Linked DNA regions of Streptomyces noursei ATCC 11455. The protein of the gene in region 2 interacts with the protein of the main gene of each other region in a pairwise test. Links are inferred from orthologs where the notes say so. Each region holds a gene or a part of one and is shown on either strand. Other genes may lie near its edges.

What was found. Proteins that work in one complex are often made in the same cells at the same time.
Region 1: the proteins of SNOUR_RS16530 (region 2) and rsfS interact in binary tests that used the Escherichia coli proteins (3 or more experiments, as listed by UniProt). The link is inferred for Streptomyces noursei ATCC 11455 from one-to-one orthologs.

Annotation. Positions count from the first base shown.
Region 1 is NZ_CP011533.1:6,193,687-6,200,708, reverse strand. The notes cover bases 2,856-5,683. They hold rsfS (ribosome silencing factor), read right to left. Parts: upstream 4,573-5,683; coding sequence 4,138-4,572; downstream 2,856-4,137. Other genes in these bases: SNOUR_RS26245 (LCP family protein), read right to left, coding at 4,781-5,683; SNOUR_RS26255 (histidine phosphatase family protein), read right to left, coding at 3,488-4,141. Also shown: SNOUR_RS26270 (glycosyltransferase 87 family protein), read left to right, coding at 399-1,736; SNOUR_RS26265 (hypothetical protein), read right to left, coding at 2,073-2,306; more of SNOUR_RS26245, read right to left, coding at 5,684-6,613; nadD (nicotinate-nucleotide adenylyltransferase), read right to left, coding at 6,638-7,022. UniProt on the Escherichia coli protein: Functions as a ribosomal silencing factor. Interacts with ribosomal protein uL14 (rplN), blocking formation of intersubunit bridge B8.
Region 2 is NZ_CP011533.1:3,972,149-3,979,265, forward strand. Bases 2,894-5,816 are described here. They hold SNOUR_RS16530 (ATP-binding protein), read right to left. Parts: upstream 4,958-5,816; coding sequence 3,830-4,957; downstream 2,894-3,829. Other genes in these bases: SNOUR_RS16525 (DUF5682 family protein), read right to left, coding at 2,894-3,833; SNOUR_RS16535 (SWIM zinc finger family protein), read left to right, coding at 5,186-5,816. In the rest of the region: SNOUR_RS16520 (VWA domain-containing protein), read right to left, coding at 1-1,140; more of SNOUR_RS16525, read right to left, coding at 1,137-2,893; more of SNOUR_RS16535, read left to right, coding at 5,817-6,658; SNOUR_RS16540 (DUF5691 domain-containing protein), read left to right, coding at 6,727-7,117.

The DNA.
Region 1 (7,022 bases), 2.2 Mb from region 2 along the record:
TTGACCGAATATCAGGGCAACCCAGGAAGATCTGCGCACCGCGAACCCGCCGCCCCGGAACGCACAACAGAGTGGGCCGCCCTTGACGGACGGCCCACTCTGTCTTCTGTGGAGCTAAGGAGAATTGAACTCCTGACCTCCTGCATGCCATGCAGGCGCTCTACCAACTGAGCTATAGCCCCAGGTCTTGTCTCCGCTGCGGTTTCCTTCCGGCTCCCCGCTGCGGCATCGCCTACATTACACGGACCCCCCGGCCTTCTGCCAAATCGCCCTCCCGTCGCCCGACCACCACCCCTGGACGAGGCCCTTCGGGCCGCGGCGCCCCCTCGGGCCCTCCGGCGGGGCCCGAGGTACTGTCGGCAGGCCGTGCCCGATTCGTCCCTGGGGAGCCGTACGCCGTGACCGCGCTGGATCCACACCGGCCCACCGAGCCTCGCGGCCCACGCCCCGGCGCGGGCGTGATCCGCCGCCACCCGGTGTGCGCGGCGGCGCTGGCCTGCCTGGTGTCCTTCACCGCCTTCTGGATCGCACAGCGGCTGGCGCACGTCTCGATGGTGGACCTGATGGTCTACCGCGCCGAGGGCGAGACCGCCCGCGCCGGCAAGGACCTCTACGACATGGTGGCCACCTCCGCACGGCTGCCCAACACCTATCCCCCCTTCGCCGCGCTGCTGTTCGTCCCGCTCACCTTCTTCGGCGTCCCGGTGATGCGCACCCTGGCCACGGCCGGGAACCTCGTCCTGCTCGTCGCCGTCGTCCACCTGTCCCTCCGCCTGGTCGGCCGGCCCCGGCGGATGCCCCCGCTCGCCGCGACACTGGCGCTCTCCGCCCTGCTGGTGTGGTGCGAGCCGGTCTGGACGACGCTGCGCTACGGCCAGATCAACCTGCTGCTCGCCGTGCTGGTGCTGTGGGACCTGACCCGTCGGGACACCAACCGCTGGGCTGGTATCGGCATCGGCATCGCGGCCGGCATCAAGCTGACCCCGGCGCTGTTCGCCGTCTTCCTCGCGCTGGCGGGCGCGGTCCACGCCATCCGACGGCTGCGCTCCGGCGCCGGCTGGCGCGCCGCCTGGAACCCCTGGCTCCGGCAGGCCGCCGTCGCCACCGGCACATTCGGCGCCACCGCCCTCCTCTCCGCGATCGTGCTACCGCGCGACTCGCATCGCTTCTGGACCGAGATCGTGTTCGCCGCCGACCGGGTCGGCGAGGTGGAGATCACCGCGAACCAGTCGCTCCGCGGCGTCCTGGCCCGCCTGCTGCACACCCACGACCCCGGCACCGCCTGGCTCGTCCTGGCCACCGTGGCGACCGCCGCCGGGCTGGCGCTGGCCGCCGCGGCACTGCTGCGCGGCGAGCGCGCCTGGGCGACCCTGACCTGCGCGGCCACCGCCCTGCTGATCAGCCCGATCTCCTGGTCGCACCACTGGGTGTGGAGCGTCCCGATGCTGATCCTGCTGGGCTCCGAGGCGCTGCGGCGCCCCGGGGCCGCGGCCCGCCGCTGGTGGGCGGTGACCGGGGTGGTGGGGCTGCTGTTCTGCTCGTTCGCACTGTGGTGGGTGCCACACCGCTGGCACCAGCACGAGGAACTGCACCAGAACGCCGGGCAGATGCTGCTCTCCGCGGTCTATCCGCTGGCCGGGCTCACGCTGCTGGCACTGACCGCGGCCCGGCTCCGTCGACCGGCCGGGGCCACCGCGATATCCGCGCCCGCGCCGGACTCCGCGTCCACGACCTAGGGTCTGCCCGATGGGTCAGGGTCCCCGCCCGATCCCTCCGGGCCGCGCCGCCCGTGGTCGTCCTCGTCGTCGTCCCCGTGATCGTCACCGTCGTCGCTCGTGCGCCGCCGACCGCCGTCATGTCCGCCCCCGTCGCGCCGCCGCCTCCGGCGTGCTGTCGCGGTCCCGCCGTCGGCCGTTCCGGCAGCGGTTCCGAGGCGTGAACGCCCCGCCGTTCCGCGGGAGTTCCGGGTTACCGGAAACGATCGAAAGTGCTCGCAATCGCCCAACACGGCTCGAAAGATGACCGCTTGGCGAGATTCGGGACCGCCCCGGTCTCACCCGGGGACCCCCAACTCAGGCCGTGGCGAAGGAATAGAACCGTTTCAGCGTGCAGTGCTCGTCGAGCAGCCGGCCGTAGATCGGCTCCCCCTCGAGCTCGCGGTAGGTCTCGATGGGGTCGCCCTTTATGACCAGGGCGCGCGCGCATTCCTCGCACCAGTACTGGTAGTCGGCGTTGACCGGTTCCATGTCGCGGACGATCGGCGTGCCGCTGCCGCACCAGTCGCACTTCCTGCTGTGGGCGCCCATCCATCAGCTCCAACTGTGGCCGCAGGCCGTACAGACGAAGGAAACACCGCCGTTGTCGCCCAGCACCTGTGCGACATGGGAGGAACCGCACGAAGGGCACTGGAAAGCCACGCCCCCGGTTGCGCACGCGGCGGGCGGGCCGAGCAGGTCGTCGACCTCCCCATGGATGCACGTGGGCATCGCGATCTCTCCTCCCCTGGCGGCGCCGTCCGATTCTGCCACGGACCGACCACCAGGTCAGGTCCGCCCACGGAGCAGCCCGGCCACCCCACCGGGCGCCGCCGCGCCGGCCGGCGCGAGAACACTCCCCCGCGGCACTCTTGACACCCCGCCCGCGTCCTCCGCCGCCCGACGATCGGGGAAGAACATCCCGAAAGGCGAGCTTGCCGACGGGACCACCCACGGCCCCAACCTCCCGACCGACAGCACCAGTCCGGGCACGCCCACGCCTCCCCCACGCCTCCCCCGCGGCGCCCTCCCCACCCGCGCCCGCCCGCAGCCCGACCCCGTCCACGACGCCCTTGTGGTGGCTGTTCGCGAGGCCCCATGTCGCGGCCCGCCCCGTGGCCATGACGGGGAGTTCCCGATGCCGGCAGCCCAACTCCGCGGCGCCCACGGGCGGCACCGCACGTCGACGGGCCCGCCGCGGAGCCCCCCGATCTCCCGGCCGGTGCGGGCCGGCGCGGAGTATGCGCGCCCGCGAGCGGCCGGCGGCTCCTCGACTGCCCGCCCGTCCACGGCCCGCCTCCGAGGACCGCGCGGAGCCGGGACGGCAGCGTGGGCGAAGGCGGGGGCGGCGGAGGCGGGAGGGCGGCGGGACCAGGCGCGAAGAGCCGTGCACCCCCGTAGGGTGACGTACCCCACAGCCCCGTAGACGGTGGGGGACTTCCGGCGTGACGTCAGGCCGCGCGCCGGTGCGACCGGGCCGCGGCATCGCATCCGGCCGCAACGCAAAGATCCCCACCTCTTGAGGAGGTGGGGATCTTCCGGGTTGTGGAGCTAAGGAGAATTGAACTCCTGACCTCCTGCATGCCATGCAGGCGCTCTACCAACTGAGCTATAGCCCCGGGTCTTGTTCCGTTCCTCCGGGGTTTCCCCCGGCGGCGCCGCGAACAAGATGAACTTTAGCCTGCGACCTGCCCAGATGTGAAATCCGGTCCGGGCGCCCCCGCTCCGGGGGCTCAGTCGTCGTCGCCGAGCACCGGCTCCGGCAGGGTGCCGGCGTTGTGCTCCAGCAGTCGCCAGCCGCGTGCGCCCTCGCCCAGCACGGACCAGCAGCAGTTCGACAGACCGCCCAGGCCCTCCCAGTGGTGGGCCTCCAGGCCGAGCAGCCGCCCGATGGTGGTGCGGATGGTGCCGCCGTGGCTGACGACGACCAGTGTGCCGTCGTCGGGCAGCTTGTCGGCGTGGTGCAGGACGACCGGGGCGGCCCGGTCGGCGACCTCGGTCTCCAGTTCGCCGCCACCGCGGCGCACCGGCTCACCGCGCTTCCACGCGGTGTACTCCTCGCCGTACCGGGCGAGGATCTCGTCGTGCGTCAGGCCCTGCCAGGCGCCCGCATAGGTCTCCCGCAGTGCGGCGTCGTGGGAGACGTCCAGTCGCGTCAGAGCGGCCAGCTCGGCCGCCGTCGCCATGGCCCGGCGCAGGTCGGACGCGATGATGGCGTCCGGCCGCAGCGCGGCCAGTAGACGGGCGGCCCGGCGGGCCTGGGCGAGACCGGTCTCGGTCAGCTCGATGTCGGTCGAGCCCTGGAAGCGGCGCTCAAGATTCCAGGCCGTCTGGCCGTGCCGCCACAGGACGACACGGCGGCCCCGACCACCTTTGCTGCCGTTCAGCGCAGGTCTCCGTCCGCGTCGCCTCCGGTGGTCCGGGCGTGCTCCGCTGCCTTGCCGCGGGTGGCCTTGGCCTCCTCGGGGAGGTCGATCTCCGGGCAGTCCTTCCACAGGCGCTCCAGGGCGTAGAACACCCGCTCCTCGCTGTGCTGGACGTGGACGACGATGTCGACGTAGTCGAGGAGCACCCAGCGGGCCTCGCGGTCGCCCTCGCGCCGGACCGGCTTGGCGCCGAGGTCCTTGTTGAGGCGTTCCTCGATCTCGTCGACGATCGCCTTGACCTGGCGGTCGCTGGGCGCGGAGGCCAGCAGGAAGGCGTCGGTGATCGAGAGGACGTCGCTGACGTCGTACGCGATGATGTCGTGCGCGAGCTTGTCGGCCGCCGCCAGGGCGGCGGCGTTGATGAGCTCGATGGAGCGGTCCGTGGCGGTCACAAGCGGCTTTCCGGGTCGGGGGGGGCCGCTCCGGCCGGGACGCAGGACGCGCGGCACAGCAGTGGCGCACCGGCAGTCCTGGGCGGCCGGATCGGCGGTCAGGTACCCCTCAAGGGTCTCACGGACCACCGACACTCCCGGCGGGGATTTCCACCCCACCGGGAGGTACCGGCATCCTGCCTGGTCAGACCCACGGTCCGCGGCCCGGTCAGCCCTTGTAGTCCTGACCCAGGACCACCGCGATGTCGGCGTTGGCGGCGACCTTCCCCTGCTGGACGGCGCTCGCCGGCAGACCCAGCGTCTTGGCGACCTCGGCGGCCTTGGCCCGCTGCGGGGCGTCCGCGTACGTCACCTGGGAGGCGGTCGCGGTGCCACCGCTGCCGCCGTCGACGAAGGTGTAGCCGCCGTTGAGCAGCGCGACCTGGGCCTTGCCGGTGGCGGCCTTGTCGCCGGTGCCGTTGCGGACCGCGACCCTGGGGGTCGCGCCCGGGTCGGTCTTCTTGACCGTGCCGCCCAGGATGTCCTTCACGACGCCTGCCGCGGTGCTCTGGCCGATCGTCCCGTCGGCCTGCACCGGCAGCACCTGGGTGTTGTACTTGTCGGTCTTCGCCAGCTCGGCCCGCTGTGCCAGCGAGGTGCCGAGCTGGGCCTCGGTGAGCGGCGGGTCGAGGATCTGGAGCAGCGCCTTCACGGTGGCGGTGGCGCCGTCCGCGTCGCTGGAGACCTTCTTCAGGGTGGCCTGCATGACCTGCCCGAACCGCTCCAGCTGCTTGGTCTGGGTGTCCCCCGGGCCCTGATAGGTGGCGTAGGCGACGGCCGCCTGCCCGTTGAGGAGCTGGCCGGCGCCCTGTTTGACCGCCGGGGCGTCGTCCTTCTTGCCACCGGGGACGGAGGTGTCGGTGTCGACGGTGATCCCGCCGACCGTCTCGACGAGGTTCTCCAGATAGGGCGTGTCCAGCCGCCAGCTGGCCTTCAGGTCGGCGCCCAGGAGGGTGTTGAGGGCCTCCCGGGTCGCGTCGGTACCGTCGTCCTTGACGGACTTGCCGAGCGTCGTGGTGGTGCCGTCGTCCTTGGTGACGATGAGGCTGTTGGGCAGGAGGAGGGTGGTGCCCTTGTGGGTGGTCTCGTTGTCCACCAGGAGGGCGGTGGAGCTGTTGCCGGTCTTGGTGTCCCGCAGGTTCACCACCAGGACGTCGCGCTTCTGCCCGCCGGCCTCGGCCGCGGCGCCGCCGGCCCCGCCGGACAGGCCCGGCAGCTTCCCCGCCCACCACAGGTAGCCGACGCCGCCGGCCACCAGGAGGGCCAGCACGACCGACAGTGCGATCAGCCGGCTGCGGCCGCGCCGCTTGGCCTCCTCGCGCCGCTCGGTGCGGCTCTCGGTGAACTTCAGCCAGTCGATGACGTCTTCGGATTCCTCGTCGGGCTCCTCGATGAACGCGAACTGCTCGGTGTGGTAGTTCTCGGCCGGCCCGCCCTTGGGGCCCGCCGCGCTCTTGCCACCGGCGGGCGCGGGCGGCTCCTCGGGGGCGGCCGACGGCGCCGCATCGGCCCGCCCCCGGGGCGTCTGCTCGTACGGCAGCTGCCCGGAGTGCGGCTGCTGCTGTCCGTAGGGGTCCTGTTCGTACGGCGGCTGCTGGGCCTGCTGCGGGATCCAGTCCGCCTGGTGGGGCTGCTGCTGGGGCTGGGCATACGGGTCGTACTGCTGCGGGTAGCCGGTCTGCTGCTGGACCTGCTGGCGGCCGTAGGCGTCGTAGTACTCCGACTGCCCCTGGTACGCCTGCGGGGCCGGCGGTGCCTGGCCGCCCTGCGCCCCGTATGCGTCATAGGGGTCGTAGGGGGACTGCGTGCCCGGCTGCCCGTAGGCGTCGTACTGCTGCTGCCCGTACGGTTGCTGCGCTTCGTACTGCTGCGGCGCCTCCTGGTGCACCGGTCGGCCGTACGCGTCGTAGGTGTAGCCCTGCCCCGGCTGCCCGTGCTGCTGGGCATACGGGTCCTGGGCATATGGGTCCTGCGGCCTGTACGGATCGTGTCGGTCGCTCACCGGTGCCCCTTTCCATCTGCCCCGTCAGCGGTCGTCGCGGTACAGCTGCTTTTTGTCGATGTAGCGCACCACACCGTCCGGTACGAGGTACCAGACCGGATCCCCCTGGGCGACGCGCGCCCGGCAGTCGGTCGAGGAGATGGCCAGCGCGGGCACCTCGACCAGGGACACCGCTCCTTCGGGCAACCCGGGGTCCGCGAGGACGTGGCCGGGCCGGGTCACCCCGATGAAGTGGGCCAATGAGACCAGTTCCGCCGCGTCGTGCCAGGTCAGGATCTGGCTGAGGGCGTCGGCGCCGGTGATGAAGAACAGATCCGCGTCACAGTGTTGTGCGCGCAGATCACGCAGCGTGTCTATGGTGTACGTCTTGCCGCCGCGGTCGATGTCGATCCGACTGACGGAGAACTGC
Region 2 (7,117 bases):
GGCCGCCATCACCTCCGGAAACCGGTCGGGCGTGCAGGCGAACGCCGGTGCCCCGAGGGCGGCCAGGGCCGCCGCGTGCTCCCGGTCGTAGGCGGGCGCTCCTTCGTCGGAGAGCGCGAGCAGGGTCACGAACCGCACCCCGGACGCCGTCATCGCGGCGACCCGCTTGAGCATCTCGTCGCGGATGCCGCCCTCGTAGAGGTCGCTGATGAGGACGACCACGGTGTCGGCGGGGCGGCGGATCCGGGACTGGCAGTAGGCCAGCGCCCGGTTGATGTCCGTGCCGCCGCCGAGCTGGGTGCCGAACAGCAGCTCCACCGGGTCGTCCAGGTGGTCCGTCAGATCGGTCACGGCGGTGTCGAAGACGACCAGCCGGGTGTCGAGGGCCCGCATCGAGGCCAGCACCGCCCCGAACACCGAGGCGTACACCACGGACGCGGCCATCGACCCGGACTGGTCGATGCAGAGCACCACGTCCTTCTTCGCCGACTGTGCGGAGCGCCCGTATCCGATCAGCCGCTCGGGGACGACGGTGCGGTGTTCCGGGAGGTAGTGCTTGAGGTTGGCGCGGAGGGTGCGGTCCCAGTCGATGGCGCGGTGCCGCGGGCGGCGGATCCGGGCGGCGCGGTCCAGCGCCCCGGTGAGCGTGGCCCGGGTGCGGGTCGCCAGCCGCTGCTCCAGCTCTCCGACGACCTTGCGGACGACCGCCCGCGCGGTCTCCCTGGTGGTCTGCGGCATCACCTTGTTCAGGGAGAGCAGGGTTCCCACCAGGTGGACATCCGCCTCGACGGCCTCCAGCATCTCCGGCTCCAGCAGCAGCGCGGACAGCCCGAGCCGGTCGATGGCGTCACGCTGCATCACCCGCACCACGGAGGACGGGAAGTAGCTGCGGATGTCGCCCAGCCAGCGGGCCACTTGGGGGGCCGACGCGCCGAGGCCGGCCGCCCGGGCGCCGCCGCCGTCGCGCGGTCCGCGGCCCAGCCGCGGGTGTGGTCGCTGCCCGTAGAGGGACTCCAGTGCGCCGTCCATCGCGGCGTCCCTGCCGCGCAGTTCGCAGCCGGTGCCGTCCGCGCCGGCGCCGCCCAGCGCCAGTCGCCAGCGGCGCAGCCGCTCCGCGTCCCGGTCCGTCGTGCTGGTCATCTTCCCACTCCCGTCGGCTTGTTGATCACTGGGGCGGTGCCTTCGGTCCCCGTGGTCCCGGCTCCGTTCCCCACGCCGTCCGCGCCCCCGCTCGTACCGTCCCGCCCGCTCCCGACCCGCTCCTTCCCGTTCTCGTCGTGCCCGTCCCCGTCCCCGTCCCCGTCCCCGTCCCCGTCCTCGTAGCCGCGCTGGGGTATGCCCAGCAGGAGTCGCAGGGTGGGCAGGACGGCGGCGGCGCGGTCGCGGTCCAGGCCGGGGCCGAAGCCGGGCGCCGCCGCGTCCACGGGGCCGGCCGCCGGGTGGCGGGATCCGCCGGACGGGCCGCGGCGGACGAGTTCGCCGAGGGTGCGCCGCACCCCGGTGTCGTATCCGCCGAAGGTCCGCCGCAGCAGCGGCAGGACGTCGACGAACGCGGCGTCCGGTACCCGCGTCAGCCAGCCGTCCACCAGTGCCAGCAGCCGTTCGTCGTGGACCAGCAGCAGGCCGCCGTCCGGGCCGCCCACGAAGCCCTCGACCCATCCGGCGGCGTCGGCGGGCGGGGTGCCGGGCGAGAGGGCGAGCCCCATCAGCCGCTCCGCGCCGTCGCCGGGCAACCGTCCGTCGTCCAGCAGCAGCCGGGCGGCCCGCCCGCGGAGCAGGCCGGGGGCGGTGTCCCGTTCGGCGAGCGTCCGGAGGACCGCCGCCCAGCGCTCCCGCAGGGGCGGGGCGGACGGCTCGGCGGTCGCCCGGTCCGGTGCCCCGGTCTCCTTCGCGACCTGCCCGAGGAGTCCGACGGCCCGGTGGGTGGCGTCGAGGTGGCCGCGCAGCTCCGCCGCGCCGTCGGCGTCCAGGCCCGCGCAGGCCGGGGGCAGCCCGACGAAGATCCGGCCGGCCAGGCCCAGCGCCACCGCGCGGAGCGCGCCGGCGTCGGTGCCGCGGACGTCCCCGTAGCGCACCGCGCGGACCAGGGCGGGCAGGGCCTGGGCGAGGTGGCCGACGTCCGCGTCGAGGGCGGCGCGGTCGGCCAGCGCCCGCATCACCACCGGCAGGGCGTCGGGCAGCCCGGCGAGCAGGCAGCGCTCGGCGAGGGCGGTGACCTCGGCGAGGACGGTGGCCTCCGCGGCGTCCGAGGCGGCCTTGGCGGTGGCCGCGGTGAGCACCGTGGTGCCCCAGACGCCGGCCTCCGCGACCCGCACGGACAACTCCGGCTCCCAGCGCAGCCGCCAGGTCTCCCGGAAGGTGCCGGTGCTGCCCCGGGAGCGGGCGGGCTCGCCCCAGGGGACGCCGAGCAGCCGCAGCCGGTGCAGCAGGCCGCTGCGGCCGGCGTCGGTCTCCTTGCGGAGGTCCAGTTCCAGCTCCCGCTCGGCCGCCTCGGGCTTGAGGCGCAGCGTCCGCTGGCAGCGGGCGAGGTCCCGTTGGAGCGGGACGGCCGGGGCGTCCTCGGGCACCTGGCCCAGCACCTCGCCGACCACCAGCCGGTCGCGGATCAGCGCGGCGGGCACGTCGGAGCCGTCGGCCATGACGGCCCGGACCGCGTCGTCGAGTTCGGCGAGGCCGGCGAGCGGACGACCGCGGATCGCGGCGAGCCCTTCGGCGAGCCGCACCGCCTCGATGACGTGCGCCGACGAGACGGCGTGGTCCTCCTCGCGGAGCAGTCGGGCGGCCTTGGTCAGCCAGCGCTCCACGGGGCGGTCGGGGACCTCGAAGAGGTGGCCGTACCACCCGGGGGAGGTGATGCCGGCGCCGTAGCCGCTGCGCCGGGCCAGCCGCCGGTGAGTCCACGGCACCCAGGTCAGCGCCGTCTTCACCTTCGGCAGGCCCTTGAGGAGCTGTCGGTCGGCGGCCACCGTGGGCGGGGCGGGGCTCCCGCCGGAGCCGGGGCGGGCGGCGGCGGGGGCCAGTGCGGGGACGTGCCAGGCCCCGCAGACCACGGCCACCGGGTCGCCGAACTCCCGCCGCGCGGCGCGCAGTCGGAGCCGCATATGGGCCTCCCGGACCGCGTCGCGGTCGGATCCGTCGTTGCCGTGGGCCGCGCGCAGTGCCGCCATGGCCTCGGCGAGCGCGACGAACGGAGCCAGCGCGTCCGCCTCGGGTCCTCCCCCGCCGTCGGCGCCTCCCCCGCCCCCGGCTCCCCTCGCGCGGGGGGACCCCCATGGCCGGCCGGCACCCCCCGGGCCGCGGTGCTCGACCACGTCCTCCCACCAGCGCTCGGGGTCGTCGTGGCCGGCGGTCCCGGCGAGTACCCGGAGGGGGTCCAGCCGCATGGCGGCGGCCGACGCCGGCGCCCCCCGCTCCCCCGTTCCCTCGCCCGTTCCCGTGCCGGGCGCGGACCCTCCTCCTCGTTCCGGCCGTTCGTCGGTCTCCGGTTCCCCGTCCGCCATGGCCAGTGAATGTGCCGCCGGAAGGTCGATGAAGCGCACCGGAACGTCGTGCTCCAGGGCCCAGCGCAGCGCCACCCACTCGGGGGAGAAGGCGGCCAGCGGCCAGAACGCCGCGCGGCCGGGGTCGTCCACGGCGTGGGCGAGCAGGGCGACCGGTGGCCGCATCTCCGGGTGGGCGGCGAGCGGCGCCAGCGCGTCCGCCTCCGGCGGCCCCTCGATCAGCACCGCGCGGGGTGCGCACTGCTCCAGTGCGGCCCGCACCGCCCGCGCCGAACCCGGGCCGTGGTGCCGCACCCCGAGCAGCACCGGCCCGGTCCCGCTTCCGCCGGTCATGCGCCCACCTCCCGGCAGGCGCGGTAGAAGTCCTTCCAGCCGTCCCGCTCGCGCACCACGGTCTCCAGGTACTCCTGCCAGACGACGCGGTCCGCGGCCGGATCGCGGACCACCGCGCCGAGGATGCCGGCGGCCACGTCCCCGGGGCGCAGCACGCCGTCCCCGAAGTGGGTGGCCAGTGCCAGGCCGCTGGTGACGACCGAGATGGCCTCGGCCGTGGAGAGCGTCCCGGACGGCGACTTGAGCTTGGTGCGGCCGTCGGTCGTGACGCCGTCCCGCAGCTCGCGGAAGACCGTCACCACGCGGCGGATCTCGTCCATCCCCTGGGGCGCGGGCGGGAGTCGGAGCGAACTCCCGATCTGTGCGACGCGCCGCGCGACGATGTCCACCTCGTCCTCCGGGGTGGCGGGCAGCGGCAGGACGACGGTGTTGAAGCGGCGGCGCAGCGCGCTGGAGAGGTCGTTGACGCCGCGGTCGCGGTCGTTGGCCGTGGCGATCAGGTTGAAGCCGTGGACGGCCTGGACCTCCTGCCCCAACTCCGGTATCGGCAGGGTCTTCTCCGACAGGAGGGTGATGAGGGTGTCCTGGACGTCGGCCGGGATCCGGGTCAGCTCCTCGACCCGCGCGGTCATCCCCTGTGCCATCGCCCGCATGACGGGGCCGGGCACCAGGGCGTCGGCGCTGGGGCCCTGGGCGAGCAACCGGGCGTAGTTCCAGCCGTAGCGGATCGCCTCCTCGGGGGTGCCGGCGGTGCCCTGCACCAGCAGGGTGGAGTCGCCGCTGACCGCCGCCGCCAGGTGCTCCGACACCCAGGTCTTGGCGGTGCCGGGCACGCCGAGCAGCAGCAGCGCGCGATCGGTGGCGAGGGTCGTCACCGCGACTTCGACGATCCGCCGCGGGCCGACGTACTTGGGCGTGATGACCGTGCCGTCGGCGAGCGTGCCGCCGAGCAGATACGTCGCGACCGCCCAGGGCGAGAGCCGCCAGCGCTCCGGCCGGGGCCGGTCGTCGGCCGCGGCGAGCGCCGCCAGCTCGTGCGCGAAGGCGACTTCGGCGTGCGGTCGCAGTGCCTCCCCGGACCCGCCGTGCGCCCCACCCGCTGTGGTGATGCCGTTCTCGGACATGCTTCCCCCTCGTCGCGCGATGTGCGGCCGGCGCCCCGCGCGGATCCCGCCGGCGACTTGCGGTTCCCAGCCTGCACCAGACCACTGACAACGCCCTCGAAAATCGTTGCTGACCTGCGGAGTTGCCGACGGGCGAGGGCGATTGTCAGTGCCGCGTCGTAGCGTCGGAGACAGTGAATCCGCAGGGGTTCGACGGCAGGGGTTCGACGGGAGTCCGCAGGGGGTCGGATGAGTCCGCACGGGGAGCGTTGGACGAGGGACCGGGTGTTCGCGCTGGCGCCGGACGAGGCGTCGCGGGCGGCGGGCGAGCGGCTCGCCGCGGCCGGCCGGTGGTCGGGGACGGGCGCGGGCGGGGGCGCGGTATGGGGGATGTGCGAGGGCGGCGACGGCGCGCGGTACGGCACGGTCGTGGATCTCGACGGGCCGGCGTTCCAGTGCAGTTGCCCGAGCAGGAAGTTCCCGTGCAAGCACGCGCTGGGGCTGTTGCTGCGGTGGGCCGGGGGCGAGGCCGGGGAGCCGGCGCGGCCGGGGGACGGTCCGGCCGCGGGCGGGGAGCCGCCGCCGTGGGCGGCCGGGTGGCTGGCGGCGCGCCGGGAGCGGTCCGACCGCCCGCCGGACGGCGCGGGGGCCGGCGGTCCAGGAGCCGGCGGTTCCGAGGCCGACGGCCCGGGCGCGGCCTCCCGCGCGCCCGCGGATCCGGAGGCGGCCCGGCGGCGGGCGGCCCGCCGGATGCAGCGGATCGCCGCCGGCGCAACGGAGTTGGAGCAGCGCCTGGAGGATCTGCTGCACTCGGGCCTCGCGGCGGCCGGCCCAGCCGCCGGGGCCGCCGCCCGCACCGGCGCGGACGACCCCGGTGGCGGGCGGGGTTCCTGGGAGGAGACCGCCGCCCGCATGGTGGACGCCCAGGCGCCCGGACTCGCCTCGCGGGTGAGGGAGTTGGGCGCGATCGCGACCTCCGGCCCCGACTGGCCGTCCCGCCTGCTGGAGGAGTGCGCCCTGCTGCACCTCCTCGACCAGGGTTTCCTGGGCATCGACCGGCTCCCGCCCCCGCTCGCGGCGACGGTCCGCGCCCGGGTCGGACTGACCACGGACGCCGCGGACGTCCGGTCCGACCCGGAGACGGTGACGATCCGGGACCGCTGGCTGGTCCTCGCCCAACAGGACGGCGCCGAGGGCCCGTTGACCACCCGCCGGATCTTCCTGCGCGGCGAGCGGACCGGCCGGATGGCGCTGCACCGCTCCTTCGGCGGCGCCCACCGCCCCCTGGAGGTGTCGCTCCCGCCCGGCCTGCTGCTCGACGCCGACCTGGCCTACTACCCGGGCGCCCGGCCGCTGCGCGTCGCCCTCGGTGAGCGGCACGCCCCCGCGACCCCGGGGCCGGTCCCGACCGGTTGCGGCATCGACGCCGCGCTGGCCGCGTACGGCCATGCGCTGCGCGACGACCCCTGGCTCGACGCCTGGCCGGTGGTCCTGGCCGATGTCACGCCGATACCGGGCGGCGCGGGCGGCGGCTGGCAACTGGCCGACGCCGACGGCGAGTCCGCCCTCCCGCTGGATCCGCGTTGCCTGGGCCGTCCGGCCCTGTGGCAGCTGGCGGCCGTATCGGGCGGCGCGCCGGTCACGGTCTTCGGCGAATGCGGCCACCGGGGTTTCCTGCCGCTGACGGTCTGGGACCCCGCACCGGTGTCGCTGTCCCCGTGACCCACCGCCCGGCCCGCAGCCGCGCGAGGCCCCCTCACCCGTGCACCACCCTCATCCGGAGGCAGGGCATGCCGACCACACCCACCCCATCCCCCACCCCCAGCACGACCATCCCCACCGTGGCCGCCCCCGGCGCCTGGCCCGACCTGGTGAGCGCCGCGCTCCTCGGTGCCGAGCGGCGCACCCCGCCGGTGGCCGTGCGGGAGGGGCAGACCCCCGCGGCGGCGCTGCTGGACGCGGCGGCGCTCGGCACCGTGCGGCGGCGCTCCGCACTCCGCCCCGCCCCGGCCGCCGAGCGGCCCGCCCCGGCCCCCGCCGATCCGCGGCCCCCGCTGCCGCCGGCCGCCCGGCGCCGGCTCGCGCTGCTGCTCGCCGACCGCGCCCCCGGCTCCGGCAGCCGGCGCGGCACCGATCCCGACCTCACCGAGCTGCTGCCCCAGTGGCTGGCCGCCGCCGACG